2 linked regions of the Chelatococcus sp. HY11 genome follow. The main gene of each other region encodes a partner of the protein of the gene in region 2 in a complex. Links are inferred from orthologs where the notes say so. Each region holds a gene or a part of one and is shown on either strand. Other genes may lie near its edges. The genes, in order: KIO74_RS21765 and hfq.

Region 1 (3,167 bases), on a different replicon or contig from region 2:
AGGCTCGCCCGGAGCCATGAACGCTCCGGGCTTTCATCTCTTGAGGGAGGCGGCGGTGGCCCGCAAAACAATCTACGTCCTCAACCCGAGCAGCCGCACGGATACGGGCATCACCGAGGACATGCAGCACAGTCTCAAATGGCTGGTGCGTGAGGGTGGTCCGGACATCCGCTGCCTTACCCTGAGCGACGGTCCGAACGGCATCAAGAACGCGCGCGACAGTGACAGCGCGGCGCCAGCCATTCTTCGTTTCATCGAGCGGGAATGCGCGAAGCCCGAAGTTGCGGGCTTCATCATCGCCTGTTTCTCGGACCCCGCGGTCTTTTCCGCGCGCGAGTTGACGGCGAAGCCCGTGATCGGCATCGGCGAGGCCGGGATGATGGCCGCCCTTGCCCTCGGCGATCTCGTCGGCACCATTGGCGTGTCGGGCAGTAACCCGGTCAAGGGCTTGCGCTTCGCCCGTCGCCTCGGGGTCCGGGAGCGTATCGCCGGCCATGTCGGGCTCGGGCTGGACTATGGGCAGCTCAAGGATCCCGCCGTCGTCGAAGACAACCTGATCAAGGCAGGCCTGAGTTTACGCGATGACCATGGCGCGGATGCGATCGTCTTCGCGGGGGCCGGGCTTGCCCGTTATGTCGCGGCACTCAACGCGGCGACGGGATTGCCAGTGGTGGACCCGACACAGGCGGCGGCGGCCTTGGCGCTGACCCAAGCCGCCCTCTGAACAAGCCACCTCTGAGACGGAGCCGGCCCAGGCGCGACTATCTCAAGGCAGCGTAAAACGAAAGAAGGCCCGGGCCGGAGCCCGAGCCTCTCCCGTCTTCCAATCAGGCTGCTTACTCAGCCGCGCGCTTGACGACGCGGGCCGCGATGAGGTCGCCCGTGGCCTGGTCGATGCTCGTCCAATACCAGATGAACCTCTCCTTGATGGCATCGACAGTCAGCGCATTGTATTGGCCAACGAGCGTATCCACGAGCCGATCCCTCTGCTCCTGGGTGAAAACCTTACGGATCAGGGTTCCCGCCTGGCCGAAATCATCGTCGTCGCTCCGCAGCGTATAGGCTGAGCGTACGAATTCGCCATCCGCTTCCCAGCCCTTGCCCTCCGAAGCGCGTGCCGGATCGGCTGTCGGCCCACCGAATGAATTCGGCGCATAGACCGGTTTGCTGTGGCCGGCGAAGCCATGCCGCATCGGACCGTCCTTGGCATAGGAATGAACCTCCGAGACCGGACGGTTGACCGGCAGCTCGTTGTAGTTCGGACCAATGCGATAACGATGGGCGTCCGCATAGGAGAACACACGGGCGAGCAGCATCTTATCGGGGCTGACATCGACGCCCGGGACGAGATTGGACGGCGCGAAGGCAGCCTGCTCGATCTGGGCGAAGTAATTTTCCGGATTGCGGTTCAGCACGAACTCGCCGACCGGGATCAGCGGATAATCCGCGTGCGGCCAGACCTTGGTGAGATCGAACGGATTGAACCGATAGGTCTTGGCGTCCTCATAGGGCATGATCTGCACGGAGACCTTCCAGCGCGGGAAGTCGCCGCGCTCGATCGCCTCATAGAGGTCTCGGATATAGTGATCCGCATCCGTGCCGGCGATGCGCGCCGCCACGTCGCCATCGATGTTCTGCTCGCCCTGCTGGTTGTGGAAATGATACTTTACCCACACGCGCTCGCCAGCGGCGTTGATCCACTGGTAGGTATGTGACGAGTAGCCGTTGAGATGGCGCCAGGATGACGGCAGACCGCGATCGCCCATGAGATAGGTGACCTGATGGGCGCTCTCCGGCGAAAGCGTCCAGAAATCCCACTGCATGTCGGCATCGCGCAGGTGGCTGCCGGGCAGACGCTTCTGCGAGCGGATGAAATCCGGGAACTTGATGCCATCGCGGATGAAGAACACCGGGGTGTTGTTGCCGACGATGTCGTAATTGCCTTCCGTCGTATAGAACTTGAGCGCGAAACCGCGCACGTCGCGCCACGTGTCGGGCGAGCCGAGCTCGCCGGCCACCGAGGAAAAGCGCAGCAGCATCGGCGTCTTCACGCCTTTCTGGAACAGCGCGGCCTTGGTGTGGCGTGACATGTCCTCCGTAACGACGAGCTCGCCGAAGGCCCCGCCGCCCTTCGCGTGCACCACGCGCTCGGGCACGCGCTCGCGATTGAACTGCGCCAGCTTTTCGACGAGATACACGTCGTGCAGGACGACCGGCCCATCGGGGCCCACGCTGCGGGAATGCTCATCAGACGCGACAGGCGCGCCAGCGTTGGTGGTCGTGAAATTCTTACCCGTCATAGCCTTCTTCCCCAAACAATCGAGCATTAAGGCACGCATCCTAGCGAAGCCCGGGAGGCCTCGATACGTCCTGGAATTTTTCTAAGAAAACTTCTGGCATAGGACGTCCATAGGATCAAATTGCATTTTCAACAATCTATGATAGTTTTTTCCTATTGTGGTGACGATCAAGCAGATGAGATATTTCGACGCCTTGGTCCAGACCCGGCATTTCGGCCGGGCGGCTCAACTCGTGCATGTCAGCCAGCCGGCCTTGTCGGCGCAGATCATGGAACTCGAGGCGGCGCTGGGGACCAAACTGGTCGAGCGCAACCGAACGCGTATTCTTCTGACACGCGAAGGAGAGGCCCTTCTCCCACGCATGCAGCACATTCTCGCCGAGGTCGCCGAGCTTGAGCAGGCGAGCCAGCACAAGCACAGCCCGCTGTCCGGCATAGCGCGCATCGGCGCGATCCCGACTGTCGCGCCTTATCTCGTACCAAGGCTCGTCCCCTATCTTCGGGCCGCCTACCCGCGCATCGAGATCGAGCTGCGCGAGGCTATCACCGACAAGCTGCTCCTGGACCTGGAGGAAGGGCGGCTGGACGCGGTGGTTGCCGCACTCCCCGTCGTGGGGGACAGCCTGTCCGCGCGGCCACTCCTGAAGGACCGTTTCTTCATGGCCATGGCGGATACCAGCCGGGATGTCCTCGCCTCCCCTCTGACAGGGGCGGAAATCGATCCAGGGCGGTTGCTGCTGCTGGAGGAAGGGCATTGTCTACGCGATCAGGCGCTTGATGTCTGCAGCGCCGCACGCCCGAACAACGTGATCAACATCGGCGCGACATCGATGACGACGCTGCTCCAGATGGTGACCCACGATCTCGG
Region 2 (3,139 bases):
CGCGTATGATTTCATTGAGAAGCCGTTCAAGGCTGATCGCCTGGTTCTGGTGGCTGAGCGCGCGCTGGAGGCCTCTCGCCTGAAGCGGGAGGTGCGCGAACTCAGGACGCGATCCGGGCAGACCAGCCGAATGGTAGGCCGATCCCCGATCATCAACCAGCTGCGGCAGACCATTGAGCGCGTCGGTCCGACCAATGCACGCGTGCTGATCAGCGGCCCGTCCGGCTCCGGCAAGGAGCTCGCGGCTCGCACGCTGCATATGAACTCGCAACGAGCCAATGGCCCGTTCATCGTCATCAATGCGGCGGCGATCACGCCCGACACGATGGAGAGCGAACTTTTTGGTGTCGAGGCGACCGACGGTCGTGGCCGGCGCATCGGCGCGCTGGAGGAGGCCCACGGCGGTACGCTTTACATCGACGAAGTCGGTGACATGCCCCGGGAAACGCAGAACCGCATCCTGCGCGTGCTGGTGGACCAGAACTTCCAGCGGGTAGGGGGCACCACGCGCGTTCACGTCGACGTGCGCATCATCTCATCCACGAGCCGCGATCTCACCCAGGAAATAGCCGAGGGCCATTTCCGGGAGGATCTCTTCCACCGGCTGGGTGTCGTGCCGATCCGGATTCCGTCTGTGGCCGAGAGGCGGGAGGACGTACCCGAACTTATCAGCTTCTTCATGGAGCAGATTTCGGTTGCCACCGGACTCGCCAAGCGTGTCATCGCCGACGACGCCATGGCGGTGCTTCAATCGCACGATTGGCCGGGCAATGTGCGCCAACTGCGTAACAATGTGGAACGGTTGATGATATTGACCGGCGGCGATCCCGATGCGGCGATTTCCGCCGATCTCTTGCCCGCCGAAATCGGGACGCTTGTGCCGACCACGCCTGCTGGCAGCGGTGGAGAGAAGCTGATGAGTTTGTCGTTGCGGGACGCGCGCGAGATCTTTGAGCGTGAATATCTCGTGGCGCAGATCAACCGCTTCTCGGGCAATATCTCGCGGACTGCGGAATTTATCGGTATGGAGCGCTCTGCCCTACACAGGAAGTTGAAGTCGCTCGGCATCGGCTCCTGAGAGCTCACGTCCGCGCCGCGCACCCGTGCACAAGCCCGGACCGATGCTGGCGCGACAGCCAGAATCGCATCGGCGCGGCAAGAGATACTTGCGTTTGAAGCGTTTCTCCCTTTGTAATGCGATTCTCGGTCTATGAGCGTCCCGCGCCAGCGCAGCCTTCCGGCAGCAAAGGCAAAGGCAACAACAGAAGCCGTGTAAGCGAACAAGGACCGACGAGCACGGCGCAAGAAGAAGGTTTAACAAGATGGCGGGCGAACGCGCGCAAAACCTGCAGGACACTTTTCTCAACCACCTTCGCAAGAATAAGGTCCCGCTGACGATTTTCCTGGTCAACGGCGTCAAGCTTCAGGGTGTTGTGACTTGGTTCGACAACTTTTGTGTATTGCTGCGCCGCGATGGGCACTCGCAGCTGGTCTATAAGCACGCTATATCGACGATCATGCCTGGACATCCGATCCAGCTGTTCGAGCCGACAGACGATATGGGGTCAGAAAAGGTCTGAATGACTCAACCCGATAAGCGTAAGGACGCGTTTCAACCGTCGCCGCCTTCCCCTGTTGATCAAGAAGGCAAGAATACCCGCGTTCTCGTGATCGGGCCCTACCTGACACGCAGCACATCCGAGCGCAGTGGCGAGAACACGGCGCGGGATGCGGCTGCGCGGCTCGATGAAGCCGTAGGTCTGGCGCGGGCGATCGATGTGACGATCGTCCGTGCGATCCAGCTAAGCCTCGCCAATGTCCGCCCCGCGACCTATCTCGGCTCGGGCAAGGTGGAGGAGCTGGCCGGCACCGTAAAAGCCGATGAGATCGATCTCGTCATCATGGATTGCGCTCTCTCCCCGGTGCAGCAGCGCAATCTCGAGCGGGCGCTTGGCGCCAAGGTCATCGACCGGACGGGGCTCATCCTCGACATCTTCGGCAAGCGGGCACGCACGCGCGAGGGCTCGCTCCAGGTGGAACTCGCTCATCTCACCTACCAGAAGAGCCGCCTTGTCCGCTCATGGACCCATCTTGAACGGCAGCGCGGCGGATTCGGCTTTCTCGGAGGCCCTGGAGAGACGCAGATTGAGACGGATCGCCGGCTCATCCAGGAGCGGATGAGCCGCATCGAGCGTGACCTCGAACATGTCAAGCGGACGCGCGCTCTGCACCGAGAGAGCCGGCGCCGCGTGCCTTATCCCATCATCGCTCTGGTCGGTTACACCAATGCCGGCAAGTCGACCCTGTTCAATCGCTTGTCTGCGGCCAAGGTCATGGCCGAGGACCTGCTTTTCGCGACCCTCGACCCGACAGCCCGCGCGATTGAGCTGCCCCACGGCTCGAAAGCCATCCTTTCGGATACGGTCGGCTTCATTTCCGATCTTCCGACCATGCTGGTCGCGGCCTTCCGGGCTACGCTGGAAGACGTGATCGAGGCGGACGTGCTGCTGCATGTCCGGGATGTGTCCCATGGCGACACCGAGGCCCAGGCGAGCGATGTGGAGACCATCCTTCGCGAACTCGGCATTGACCCAAGCAATGGTCAACGGCTGATCGAAGTGTGGAATAAGGCCGATCTCCTCGCGCCGGATGAACGCGCCAAGCTGGACAATCTCGCGTCACGCAGGCCGACCGAACTTCGGCCGGTCCTGGTCTCGGCCGTCAGCGGGGAGGGGATGGATACCCTGTTGTCCGCCATCGAAGCCAGGCTGGCGCATGGCCGCGCGATCTATCATGTCGTCTTGGAGCCAGAGGCCGGAGATGTTCTGAACTGGCTCTATGAGGAGGCTGAAATTCTGGACCGGCGTTCGGACGAAGATGGCCGTGTCCTGTTGGCTGTCCGCATCGCGGAGGCAAAAGAGCCCCGTTTGCTGAGGCGTTGTCCGGGAGCAAAGCGGATCCGGTAAGGCCCTCTTAGTCGGAGCTCGCAGATTTCTCGTCGCGCTTGGCCTCCTGCCAGAGATCTTCCATCTCGTCGAGGCTAGCTTCCTTGGTGGTCCGCCCCGTGGAAGCGAGCTGCCGTTCAATGTAAGCGAATCGACGCTCGAACTTGGCATTTGTCAGAGCAAGCGCGACTTCG

What was found.
Region 1: the proteins of hfq (region 2) and KIO74_RS21765 are in contact, whole or in part, in a crystal structure (PDB 3VU3), measured with the Escherichia coli proteins. The link is inferred for Chelatococcus sp. HY11 from one-to-one orthologs.

The regions. Positions count from the first base shown.
Region 1 is NZ_JAHBRX010000002.1:141,867-145,033, reverse strand. What follows is about bases 69-2,915. They hold KIO74_RS21765 (catalase), read right to left. Parts: upstream 2,301-2,915; coding sequence 837-2,300; downstream 69-836. Other genes in these bases: KIO74_RS21760 (hydrogen peroxide-inducible genes activator), read left to right, coding at 2,476-2,915; KIO74_RS21770 (aspartate/glutamate racemase family protein), read left to right, coding at 69-724. In the rest of the region: more of KIO74_RS21770, read left to right, coding at 56-68; more of KIO74_RS21760, read left to right, coding at 2,916-3,167.
Region 2 is NZ_JAHBRX010000001.1:1,061,379-1,064,517, reverse strand. What follows is about bases 133-2,951. They hold hfq (RNA chaperone Hfq), read left to right. Parts: upstream 133-1,322; coding sequence 1,323-1,580; downstream 1,581-2,951. Other genes in these bases: hflX (GTPase HflX), read left to right, coding at 1,581-2,951; ntrX (nitrogen assimilation response regulator NtrX), read left to right, coding at 133-1,078. Also shown: more of ntrX, read left to right, coding at 1-132; more of hflX, read left to right, coding at 2,952-2,966; mazG (nucleoside triphosphate pyrophosphohydrolase), read right to left, coding at 2,974-3,139. UniProt on the Escherichia coli protein: RNA chaperone that binds small regulatory RNA (sRNAs) and mRNAs to facilitate mRNA translational regulation in response to envelope stress, environmental stress and changes in metabolite concentrations.